DNA from 4 places in the Endozoicomonas sp. GU-1 genome. Region 3 is predicted to be linked to each of the others. Evidence: predicted binding sites of a transcription regulator. Region 3 holds the regulator's gene; each other region holds the start of a gene.

Region 1 (3,147 bases), 410 kb from region 3:
TGAACTGTAGCCAGTATCCCCGGCAAAATAAAAGCGTTTACCCGGTTCAGCTGCTTCAGTCGCCGCTTCAAATACCCAGCCACACCAGAGCGTTCGATCCGGAAATATTGAACGGCCACTGAAGTGCTGACAAGGTACTGCCGTGTATGTCCAGCCGCGATGGGTATGGGATTCCCACCAATCCAGCTCGACCCAGTTAGCTATACCATGTTTGCTGAACCATTGGCCTAAGCCCAGGGGCAGCATAAACAGGGGTGGATTGTCTTTTTGTTTTTTCTGGATGGCTAATACTGAGTTTCGATCAAGATGGTCGTAATGGTCGTGAGAAATTACCACCACATCCACGTGGGGTAAGGCAGCAATATCGATCGCTGGTGGAGAGTAGCGCCTGGGGCCAGCCCACTGTACAGGAGATGCCCGTTCAGAAAAGTGTGGGTCGGTAATGATATTCATCCCCTGGTGGCGAATTAAAAAGGTCGCATGACCAATCCAGCTGGTCAGGGATTTATCGGAATGCTCAAAGACCGAATAATCATCGTCTACCACCGGAATAGAAACTTTCTTCGGCAGTGCCTCGATGATTTTCCATTTCAAGATGTTCCATAACGAGCGATGATGCATTTGCATAGCATCGTTATTGCGAAATCCGCCATTCGGCAGATGATGTTTTTTTGAGCGATTCACCGCAGCTACCCTATCTTATTTTGTTAATCAATTTAGCGCGGAGCAACACCTCGGACAAATTTAGGTATCGCCGCACGGCCATAACTCTGTTTGCTGACAATGTTTAAATCGTCGTCAAATACAAAATAGTCCATGCCTTCCCAGTGAAACGATTGGCCAAAACGAAGTTTGATCAATGCGGCAATTAATTTTTTGGTAAACGACATGCCTTCTACTGGTAGCATATCGTGCTGGCAATACCAGGCAAAACTGGCGGTTTTCTTTTGCTCATCAATCAGCATGCTTTTTTCAATAAAGGTCAGTTTGCCGTACACGCCGCTGAAGGCAAAGTTAATGGCTTTGCGGACTTGCTGTTTGCCACGGGCAGTGTGGCCATTCATCTCCCGAAATTCACACTCATCGGCAAAATAGTCCATGACCTCATCCAGGCGCTGATTGGAAAACGCATCGTTAAAGGTGTGCAATACATTGCGTATATCATTTGCCATCGGTATTTTTCCCTGCCTTATTATTTGCCAGTAGGATTTATCACATGCCGCCGGTGAGGTAAAGGCGCTCTATTGTCGCCCCGCGCTGAACAGACGTTTTGGGAGAGATCGGCTCACCCCATAAAAATAACCAAAAAAGCGGGGGAGGAAATGCCATGAAAAATGTGACGATCACCGGCGGCGGCAGTGGTTTTTCTCAGGGGCGATCAGCTGTTGTCGATATATTAAACGACAATAGTAAGGTATTGGTTGGAGAGTTTCTTTAGTGATAATATGGCCAGGCCTCGCAACTACAGCTACTGAGGACCTACTGAGGGCGGCCATGACCAGTATGGCACTGTAGGTATTCGCGCTTTTCTGTACTGATATTACATCATCGACTCAGCTGCTCTGTGATGAGGCATCAAGTCTGGGTAGTTGCAGGATTTTTTGATGAATGCACTGCTTTGGTGCGCTTTTTGGGGTGGGGGATTAGGTTTTAGTGCATCAAATGGGTGCGTATCCGATTTCGCCGCTCATTTGAGTCCATGAAACCTTCAACCATGCCCATTTATGGGGATAGATAAAAACTGGCACAGAGCCTGCTTAGACAGGAGTAACCATTTAACCAGTGCCGGGCGGGATGCCTGAAATCAAGACTGGCAGGGTTGGTTTTTCCTTTTTACAGGCCGGGAAATAAAACAGACGGTTGTAACACAAAGGGAAAAGCGTAGACTTTGGAAGCTATCGCATCCAGGTCACCCCTCCCGGATGAATATTAAGTAGAGCCAGGAGAATAATGCATGAAGTTAGTATCAGCCATTATCAAGCCATTCAAGCTTGATGACGTGCGGGAAGCGCTTTCTGATATCGGCGTTCAGGGTATTACTGTGACGGAGGTCAAGGGCTTTGGTCGCCAGAAAGGCCATACCGAACTGTATCGCGGTGCAGAGTATGTTGTGGACTTTCTGCCAAAGGTAAAGATTGAAGTGGCTATCTCGGATGATCTGCTGGATCAGGTGATCGAAGCAGTTTCCAATGCCGCCAATACCGGCAAAATCGGTGACGGAAAAATATTCGTGACCTCTCTGGAGCAGGCTATTCGGATCCGTACCGGAGAGACTGGCATTGACGCTATTTAAGTGCCAGCCAAAGGCATGACTCATCAGCAGCCACTGATGACATCGCCGAGCAGTATCAGTGATACACAGCTTTGAGCTAAATACAGCCCTTAGCTGAAAAGAAAGATAAAAAAGATGTGAATTTTACTGGGAGGGGTCCCGTGGAAGATATAACTCAGCTGTCGTATGCGCTCGACACTTTTTATTTCCTGATGTGTGGTGCACTGGTCATGTGGATGGCCGCTGGCTTTGCCATGCTGGAAGCCGGTCTGGTGCGCTCCAAGAACACCGTTGAAATTCTGACCAAGAACATTGCCCTGTTTGCCATTGCCTGCACCATGTACCTGCTCTGTGGTTATCAGATCATGTATCCGGGGGCTAACGAAGGCGGCATCATGCCTCTGTTCGGCACGCTGCTGGGCACTGAGAACAGCGTCGAGTCGGTACTTGGTGGTGGTGAAGATGCACCTTACTACTCTCTGCGTTCTGACTTCTTCTTTCAGGTGGTCTTCGTAGCTACTGCCATGTCCATCGTTTCCGGTGCCGTTGCTGAGCGCATGAAACTGTGGGCCTTCCTGCTGTTTGCGGTCTTTATGACGGGCTTCATCTATCCGGTACAGGGTTTCTGGAAATGGGGCGGTGGCTTCCTGAACGAAGCTGGCTTCCAGGATTTTGCCGGTTCCGGCGTGGTGCACATGGCGGGTGCTTCTGCTGCCCTGGCGGGTGTGCTGCTGCTGGGTGCCCGTAAAGGCAAGTACGCATCGAACGGTTCCGTTAATGCCATGCCTGGCGCTAACCTGCCACTGGCTACTCTGGGTACCTTTATCCTCTGGCTGGGCTGGTTCGGTTTCAACGGCGGCTCTCAGCTGAAGATT
Region 2 (3,147 bases), 1.2 Mb from region 3:
TTAAAGCAAGAACAGATCTGGGCAGTCTCCGGCAGTGCTGCAACACCCAGTCCGGCACTGGCACTGCCATCGCTTTGAGGTAAAATCAACTCAGCCGGATTGGCCGGTGGCACAATGCCATTCAACATCATTTGCAATAACGTGCCATAGTCGTCTGCATCACCCACCAGCACCGCGCCCAAGACCCGCTTTTTGGTTTTGGAAACCACCAGTTTTTTATAAACCTGTTTTTCCTCATCAATAAACTGATAGCTGAGGGAGCCTTTCGTATTGCCATGGGCATCACCAATACTGGCAACATCCACCCCCATCAATTTGAGCTTGGTACTCATATCTGCACCGGTAAACTGGCTGCTGCCTTTACCGGTTATATGATCAACCGCCACCTGGGCCATTTGGTAACCGGGAGCGACCAGGCCAAATATCCGGTTATCCCACAATGCACATTCACCGATGGCGTAAATCGATTCATCCGAGGTCAGACAGTCGTTATTGATAACGATCCCCCCTCGTTCCCCCATCACCAGCCCGGCCTGTTTTGCCAGTTCATCCCGAGGGCGAATACCCGCCGAGAACAGCACAATATCGGTATTTAAAACCTCACCATCAGCAAACTGCATTTGGTGGACTGTCCCCTCACCATCGGTAATCAGCCGTGTATTCTTGCCGGTATGGATTTGCACACCCAACGCTTCAATTTTCTGTCGCAGCATGGCACCGCCGCCAGCATCCACCTGGACCGCCATCAACCGGGGCGCAAACTCAACAACATGGGTTTCAAGGCCAAGATCCTTTAACGCTTTGGCGGCTTCCAGCCCCAACAGCCCGCCACCAACCACGGTGCCAACCTTGCTGCTGCCAGCCGCTTTGGCAATGGCCTGCAAGTCCTCAATGGTGCGATAGACAAAACAGTTGTCCCGCTCATGTCCCGGTACCGGCGGCACAAAAGGATAAGAACCAGTAGCCAGCACCAGTTTGTGGTAATGAATACGTCTCTCTTTATTGGTGGTCAATTCCCGGGTATCACGGTTAATGGCAATAACTGCTTCATCCAGAATCAAGTCAATGCCGTGTTTCTGATAAAAACCTTCAGGCACCATGGACAGATCTTCTGCACTGCGACCACTGAAAAATTCGGACAGATGAACACGGTCGTATGCAGGGCGGGGCTCTTCACCAAAAACAACCACCTGGTATTGCTCTAATCCACCAGCAGCCACCAGCTTTTCCATAAAGCTGTGACCGACCATGCCATTACCGACCACTACCAGGGTTTGTTTCCCGCTCATTTCGGCTAATTCCCCTTTTGATGAACCAAATTCTTCCTCCCCACATGCAGGGGATATGCCAAAACATACAAAGCACTGTCACAACAGGATTTGCCAGACCGGCAGCTTGTTGCCGGTGGCAAAATGCCCTCAGGTTTCCGGCCATCGATAATCCATGCACCAAAATAAGACCAAAAATGTAAGTGAACGACATTCAGGGAATAATTCTGGTGCATCACACTGCTTTGAGGCATCACTGCAAAAGAACGCTTCAGTACTCACACCCGCCTGCCAGTTGACCTGGCGCATAGGAGGCTTTTAAAGTTTCAGGGAATTCAGGTCGATGAAACCTGATTATTGATTAATTTTGATTGAACTACTTATTGGCAAACCTGCGCAGCCTTCTAAAATAGCTTTCCCGCTTTTATTGGTTTCTCTGATATCACACCACTATGGACTATCATTTCCAGCGCAACTTTTCCGGTCGTCCCGAAGCTCAGTTCTCCATGGACCATGAAGCAATGGGCATCTGGCTGACCGATGAGTTGGGCAGTAACAGGCAACAACTGGAGCACCTGTTACTGGTGGTTGAAAGTCTGGAGAAAGGACAGCGCTGGGAATATTTTGATGATGGCACAGACTATCGCCTTCATCTGACCCGGGATCACGCCGAAGTTCGGGCCGCCCTGCTGGATACCGAAATGGACTGTGAAGAGATGGAAGACCTGGACTATTACGACCATGAATCCATCAGCCACTGTGGGCTGGATGACTTTAAAACTCTTCTGGTTTGCTGGCAGGACTTTCTGAATATCTAGGAGGCTGACCGAGAATAGACTGCCCTACTGCGGTGGCAGCAAATTGGTCTAAAAAGTCGGAAATTTTTAGCAAATAGAACCACTATTTACTAAAAATTTCCGACTTTTTATCCTCAATTTTCTGCCATCCTCGCTACGGGCGCTATTCTCGGTCAGCCTCCTAGAGCCTGTCGGACTTAAGACTGTCCTACTGCGGTTGCGATAAATTGGTCTAAAAATTCCTGCTTCTTCGTCAAATAGCCCCGCTATTCTCCTCAGAAACAGAAATTTTTATCCTCAATTTCTCGCAATCCTCGCTACGGACGCTTAAGTCCGACAGGCTCCCAGGAGAGCAGAATGAACTCCATTCAGAGTTCATCACCAATCCTGAACTGCAATGCCTGAAAGATATGCACTAATTCTGGTGCACAGTCTTTCAACTCCACTCGCAGTGTACTGAACTCCCGACGTTCCGGGTAATCCTTACGCAGCAAATCAAACGTCAGCTTGCGTTGAGATTCTTCAGCCCTTATCAGCCCCTTGCGCATCGTGGCATCATCACGACGAATGTCGTAAACAGAACGGATCGCCCTGGAACAGGTGGTTGAAAAGGTCATTCCCTCACTGAACTTCATCTGTTTCAGTACCGGCAATGGCGTAATCGCAGGCAGACGCACCCTGGCAGGAAGCCCAAAGTGCTGGCACAGTGCCTTGTAAATCATTTCCGTACCGCGAATCTTTCCGTCCAGGCTGTATCCGGCAATATGGGGGGTAGCAATATCGACCCGAGTCATCAACTCCGGGTCAGCATCGGGTTCATGCTCCCAGACATCCAGCACAACGGTCAGATCGTCTCGCTCGCCCAGACACTGCTTTAAAGCAGCATTATCAATCACAGGCCCCCGCCCTGCATTGATTAACACCGTTCCCGGCTTCATTGCCTTAAGCTGCTGCTCACCGATCAGATAGTGGGTTGGATAAGGGCCATCCATTATCAGTGGGGTATGCAGACAAATGACATCCGAACATGCAATCAGTTGATCAACACTGACATAGCGACCACTGTTGCCTTCTGCCAATGC
Region 3 (3,147 bases):
CCCTGTAGCCATCTTTCAGATCGCACCGACGCTGCCAGACAAAGTGCAGGGCCGCCGCCACCAGCGCCATGGGGAAGGTGATCCAGGCCTGATAATCCAGGAAGTATTCGGTAATTTCCAGTCCGGACTGGCTGGCGGCAAAATTGGCATTCACCTGGGTGACACCGATTTCAAATGCCGCCGGAGAAGCAATCACGGCAACCGCTGAAGCCGGGCTTAAACCGATATTTCTCAGCACCGGATACAGCGTCACCATCAACAGCAGACCGAGGCCCGTTGCCGAGGTGACGAACATTTGCAGCACAACACTGAGCAGATAACACAGCGCCAGTACCATATAAGGTGAGCGAAAACGGCTGATGGGCTTGACGGCCAGTCGAACCAGCGCTTCTGAGGCACCGATATGGGACATATAGCTGGCAAAACCACCACAGGCCATGATGGTCAGACCCAGGCTGGCCATGCGGAAGCTGAATACCGTGTTCATCAGTTGAAACAGGTCAAAGGGGATAAAACCGGTGGCCTTGGCCGCTGGCAGAATATCTTTTATCCCCATCACCGCGGCGGCACTTAGCAGGACAATACCGGCAATAGCCAGCGAAGCCGATGCACTGTAGTTCTTCACGATGGCGTAGATAACCAGTGCAACTACGGGTATGACAATGAGTATATCCACAGGGGAATCCTGAAAATGGCTAAATTGCGCGCAGGTTATTTCTTGAGCTATTGGTTGTAAATGACCAATGTCAAATAATGATCGGGTAGTTCTTTTTAACCATTCTGACAGTCGTTATGACCGAACTTTAAAGACGGAAAGCGCTTACAACCCACACAAAAACACACGTAATTTCATCGTATTCAATCTTTGCACATTTTTTGCTAAAGCTATGGTTTCAGAAACGTCTATGGGTTTATAATCAGCCGCACATGGAGAGTAAGCCTCTGCAGCCTCCACGGAAAACGAAGTAAAGGTATACGGTTGCCTATGAAGCCTTCCTTACAGCTCAAGATGGGCCAGCAGCTGACCATGACGCCGCAGCTGCAACAGGCCATCCGGCTGCTACAGCTATCGACCCTGGATCTTCAGCAGGAGATTCAGGAGGCCCTGGAGTCCAACCCCATGCTGGAGTCCGAGGATAGCCAGACAGAGGACACCGCCAGCAGTGAAGGACAGGAAGAACTCGTTGATCTGAGCGAAAAAGCCTCAGAACCTGAGCCTCAGGAGATGGCGGAATGGTCAGACAGCATTCCCAATGAACTGCCCGTGGACTCCGCCTGGGACGACGTGTATTCCAGCCTGCCGGCCAGCAGCGGTGACGATGATTATGACCCCCTGGCAAAATCCTCCGCTGTGGAGTCACTTCAGGATCACCTGGAATGGCAACTGGATATGCTGCCCATGAGCGACCGGGACCGGCTGATTGGTCTGGCGATCATCGAAGCAGTTAATCCGGATGGCTATTTAACCTGCACGCTGGATGACCTGTTTGTCTCTCTTCAATCCCAACTGGACGATCTGGAGATTGAAGAGATCCATGTGCTGCAACACCGGGTACAACAATTCGATCCGGTGGGTTGTGGCAGTATTGACCTTAGAGAGTGTCTGTTGGTTCAACTTCGTCAGCTGCCGCCCTCAACACCCCATTTCAACAATGCGGAAAAGCTGCTCACCCGTTACCTTGAGTCCCTTGGCACCCGTGATTATGCCAGCATCATGCGTCATGCCAAACTGAAAGAAGACCAGCTGCGAGAAGCCCTCAGCCTGATTCAGAGCTTCCACCCAAAACCCGGCAGCACCATTGATCAGACAGAAGCCGAATATGTGGTACCGGATATATCCGTCCGGAAAATCAGGGAACGCTGGACGGTGGAACTGAATTCCGACGCCCTGCCCAAACTGCGCATTAATAATAATTATGCGTCCATGGTTCAGAGAGCCAATAACAGCCGCGACAATGTGTTCATGAAGAACCATCTGCAAGAAGCCCGCTGGTTTTTGAAAAACCTGCAAAGCCGCAATGAAACATTGATGAAAGTGGCAAGCCAGATTATTGCCTATCAGCAGGAGTTCCTGGAAAAAGGGGATGAAGCCATGAAACCCCTGGTGCTGGCGGATATTGCCGAGGCGGTGGGGATGCATGAGTCGACGATATCCCGGGTAACGACTCAGAAGTACATGCATACCCCCCGGGGTGTTTACGAGCTGAAGTACTTTTTTTCCAGCCATGTCAGCACCACGGAAGGGGGGGAGTGTTCCTCCACGGCCATTCGGGCCCATATCCGCAAACTTATTGCTGAAGAGACACCGCGCAAACCCCTCAGTGACAATAAAATTGCGGCGATTCTGGGGGATCAGGGCATCAAGGTAGCAAGGCGCACCATTGCCAAATACCGTGAGTCCATGAATATTCCGCCATCCAATGAACGTAAGCAGTTAGTGCCCTAGTTGATACACCGCTCAAAAAGCAGTTTTTTTTGTCTCAGGGCATTCCAAGCTGCACCGACAGTGATAGAATCGAACTCAGCCAGTACGAAAAATCCCGCGGACTGGTGATTATCTGGATAATGGGATTCAGGAGAGCGTTACATGCAAGTCAACATCAGTGGGCATCATGTCGAGGTAACAGAAGCTCTGCACGACTATGTGATCAAAAGACTGGAGCGTCTTGGTTCACATTTTGACCATATCACCAATGTACAGGTGACCCTGAGTGTCGAAAAGCTGGTGCAGAAAGCAGAAGCCGTTTTGCATACCCGCGGGGCCGAGATTAATGCCACCGCCGAGCACGAAGACATGTACGCAGCCATTGACCTGCTCTCGGACAAGTTGGATCGGCAGCTGGTTAAGCGAAAAGAGAAAGCCCTGGACAGGCAACAGGGTGCCAGTGGCCATGCCCTTTGATTTATCAGGTTGCCATTCTTATTCAGCATGATTATTCATCGCATCCTAACCCCCGAGCGCACCCTTGACGGGGTGCACGGGGCCAGCAAAAAGAAAATCCTGGAATTTATCGCTGAACGCATCAGCAGCGAAGCCCCCGAAAATCAATGCCAAAGAACTGTTTGAAGCGCTGGTTGCCCGAGAGCGTCTTGGCACTACCGGGCTGGGTGATGGCGTGGCTATTCCCCACTGTCGCTGTAAAGCCT
Region 4 (3,147 bases), 1.3 Mb from region 3:
TATTCAGGCGAAACCCGAGGGTCTGCTCACGGTCAAAAGCAAGGGCGGGGTTGGTTTCATAAAAGTGGTAGTGGGAACCCACCTGGATAGGACGGTCACCGGTATTGGCCACCGAGAGGGTCAGGGTCTCCCTGCCGACGTTAATCTCAATGGGGTCGGCAGAGGCAATCACTTCACCTGGTATCATGAACAATCCTCAGGCTATGGGGTTATGGACGGTGACCAGCTTGGTACCATCGGGGAAGGTGGCTTCCACCTGAACCTCGTGGATCATTTCCGGAATACCGTCCATCACCTGCTCACGGGTGATCACTTCACGGCCTTCATTCATCAACTGGGCCACGGTTTTACCGTCACGGGCACCCTCCATGATATGCATGGAGATCAGCGCAATGGCTTCCGGGTAGTTCAGTTTGACCCCGCGCCCTAAACGACGCTCGGCAACCAGTGCTGCGGTATAGAGAAGCAGCTTGTCTTTTTCCCGGGGGGTAAGTTCCATAGTGAGATCCTGCTTTAATTATTCGTTAATTTAGGTATTCCAGATGCGTGGCCGACACCCTTTTCGGCCATTGAATCGTTCTCTCTCAGCTTCCCAAATCCAGGTGAAAATGGTTCTGGCCTGTTCTGATGAATCGCCCAGGTAACGCACAATAAACACACCGGCCCGCCAGGTGATGGCGGTTACCCGGTGCCAGCCTTTATCGACCAGCTGGCTGTGCAGGCCGGATAAGTCTGGCGGGCTTTCCAGAGTGATCAGGAAGGTGCCCAAGACCGTGTGATTATTGAGCCCCAGAAGGGACGTGGGCAGTGCTGACCCGGCAGCAAAATCGAGCCTGTCAAGGTAGAGCGGTTTGCTGTCCCTGGTCAGGGTGAGATGCTGGGTGAGTTGCCCACGGGTAAACTGCTCACCGCTGGCGGTTCGACCCAGACAGATAATATCCCAGCCTGCAAAGAGCGCATCGCCGTTCAGTTCAATGCGGGTATCAAGCTCGGTAATGGCACCATTAAACAGGATGGTTTCCTGAGGCAGCCACTCCATGGAGGCTGAGTCGCTGACTGTGATATGCGTTGTCTGTTTTTGTAGTTGACCATTGCCGTTGAAATAGACTTTACCGGCAGCCGGGGTTGTGACCAGCCCATGGGCACCTTTTCTGATGGCAAAGCGCTGTACCAGTTCATCTCCGGCCACCAGACCACCGGGAGGATGCAGAATATAAAGATGGGTCAGGCCTTTGCCTTCCGGCCAGAAAGGACGTTGAATGCGCAGCGGCCCATAATGGCGGGTTCTCCCCATCAGGGTACGGCCATTCAGGTGTTTAAGTTCTACGTCTAACCCGGCACGCCAACCCGACGACGATGCCCCGGCGCTATCAGGCCTGCTGCTCTGGTTGCTCTCTGTCTCACCCGATGATGCTTGCATATTACAGCCTTGTGCTTGTTCTTATCCGGGATCATTTATTGGTGATCTTTTTGTGATCAATGGCAAAACCTGTGCCAGACACAGTATTTCACTGAATACGTCACTTGTCGCCGACATAATACCTGACCAAATGGTCATTATGAATGCCTTGATTTGGTGCGGCGTTAGTTAATATGCCTGCAAGGCGCGCCAAAATATGGCGTACCCCCTGTTGTTTCCGGCGAATGCCTGCCGGTCTGGAAAATTCAGGGCGGAGGCTCTCTTTCCCAGCCCGCTTTCCCATGGCGCAAGCACTGAAACTGACCATGGCACACCTCTTGCTATCCCCTGTTCAGGAAACGAACAGCGAACAATAGATAGCGGGGAAGCTATGAACAACCGGTTAAACAAACTATCCAGGAACTTTTTAACGGCATCGGTGGCTACTGCCGCACTGTCATGGTCAGTAATGGCTCAGGCTGCAGACACCATTAAGGTTGGGGTGCTTCACTCCCTTTCCGGCACCATGGCCATCAGTGAAACCACGCTGAAAGATACCGTGTTGATGATGGTGGAAGAGCAGAATAAAAATGGTGGGGTGCTTGGCAAGAAGCTGGAGGCAGTGGTCGTTGACCCGGCCTCGGACTGGCCCCTGTTTGCCGAGAAAGCCAGGGAGCTGCTGGTTAAGGAAGACGTCGATGTTATTTTTGGCGGCTGGACTTCCGTGTCCCGCAAATCGGTACTGCCGGTGGTGGAAGAGCTGAATGGTCTGATGTTCTACCCGGTTCAGTATGAAGGGGAAGAGTCCTCGAAAAATGTGTTTTATACCGGCGCGGCACCCAACCAGCAGGCCATTCCGGCGGTGGATTACCTGATGAGCGAAGAGGGTGGCGCGGTCACCCGTTTTGTTCTGGCCGGTACCGACTATGTTTATCCAAGAACCACCAACAAAATTCTGGAATCCTACCTGAAAAGCAAAGGCATCAAAGATGCTGACATCATGATCAATTATACGCCGTTCGGTCACTCAGACTGGCAGACCATTGTTTCTGATATCAAGAAGTTTGGTAATACCGGTAAAAAGACCGCGGTGATTTCCACCATCAATGGCGATGCCAATGTCCCATTCTACAAGGAACTGGGAAACCAGGGGGTTTCGGCTGAAGAGATTCCGGTGATTGCCTTCTCGGTGGGTGAAGAAGAACTTTCTGGCATTGATACCGGGCCACTGGTAGGTCACCTGGCGGCGTGGAATTATTTCATGAGTGCTGAAAGTGACACCAACGACGAATTTATTGAAACATGGCAGTCTTTTATCAAGGATGAAGAGCGTGTTGCCAATGACCCGATGGAGGCCACTTACATCGGCTTCAATATGTGGGTTGAGGCGGTTGAGAAGGCCGGTACCACCAACGTTGATTCAGTGCGTTCAGCGATGTATGGCATTACCGTTCCTAACCTGACCGGTGGCACAGCGGTGATGAATACCAACCACCATCTGACCAAGCCGGTATTGATTGGTGAGATTCAGGATGATGGTCAGTTTGAGATTGTCTGGGAAACCAAAGGTGGCGTTATTGGCGATGCCTGGACTGACTTCCTGCCGGAAAGTTCCAAAATTGTTGCTGACTGGTCGGCACCGGTTAAGTGCGGCAACTATAACCTGGAAACCGGCGTCTGCTCCGGCCAGAACTACTGATTTATAAAGATGATATGACAATCATGCCCTCCTCCTCCCGTAAGGGAGG

What was found. The regulator sigma-54, encoded in region 3, starts transcription at its own class of promoters, with help from an activator protein. The targets are predictions, from matches to a motif close to TGGCACNNNNNTTGCTNT.
Region 1: a site for sigma-54 is predicted at 1,743-1,760, ahead of glnK (P-II family nitrogen regulator). Genes of this name have one in related genera too.
Region 2: a site for sigma-54 is predicted at 1,333-1,350, ahead of nirB (nitrite reductase large subunit NirB). Genes of this name have one in related genera too.
Region 4: a site for sigma-54 is predicted at 1,727-1,744, ahead of urtA (urea ABC transporter substrate-binding protein). Genes of this name have one in related genera too.

What each region holds. Positions count from the first base shown of each region.
Region 1 covers NZ_CP114771.1:2,258,735-2,261,881, reverse strand. Annotated here, with positions in the region: gene O3276_RS09190 (MBL fold metallo-hydrolase) at 1-594, opposite strand, end outside; gene O3276_RS09185 (nuclear transport factor 2 family protein) at 717-1,172, opposite strand; gene O3276_RS09180 (hypothetical protein) at 1,271-1,438, shown strand; gene glnK (P-II family nitrogen regulator) at 1,955-2,293, shown strand; gene O3276_RS09170 (ammonium transporter AmtB) at 2,434-3,147, shown strand, end outside.
Region 2 covers NZ_CP114771.1:1,501,623-1,504,769, forward strand. Annotated here, with positions in the region: gene nirB (nitrite reductase large subunit NirB) at 1-1,289, opposite strand, end outside; gene O3276_RS06155 (YacL family protein) at 1,721-2,086, shown strand; gene pdxB (4-phosphoerythronate dehydrogenase PdxB) at 2,434-3,147, opposite strand, start outside.
Region 3 covers NZ_CP114771.1:2,666,742-2,669,888, forward strand. Annotated here, with positions in the region: gene dcuC (C4-dicarboxylate transporter DcuC) at 1-676, opposite strand, end outside; gene O3276_RS11010 (RNA polymerase factor sigma-54) at 986-2,446, shown strand; gene hpf (ribosome hibernation-promoting factor, HPF/YfiA family) at 2,588-2,902, shown strand; gene O3276_RS11020 (PTS sugar transporter subunit IIA) at 2,967-3,147, shown strand, end outside.
Region 4 covers NZ_CP114771.1:3,982,727-3,985,873, forward strand. Annotated here, with positions in the region: gene O3276_RS16635 (urease subunit beta) at 1-187, opposite strand, end outside; gene O3276_RS16640 (urease subunit gamma) at 197-499, opposite strand; gene O3276_RS16645 (urease accessory protein UreD) at 530-1,420, opposite strand; gene urtA (urea ABC transporter substrate-binding protein) at 1,869-3,098, shown strand.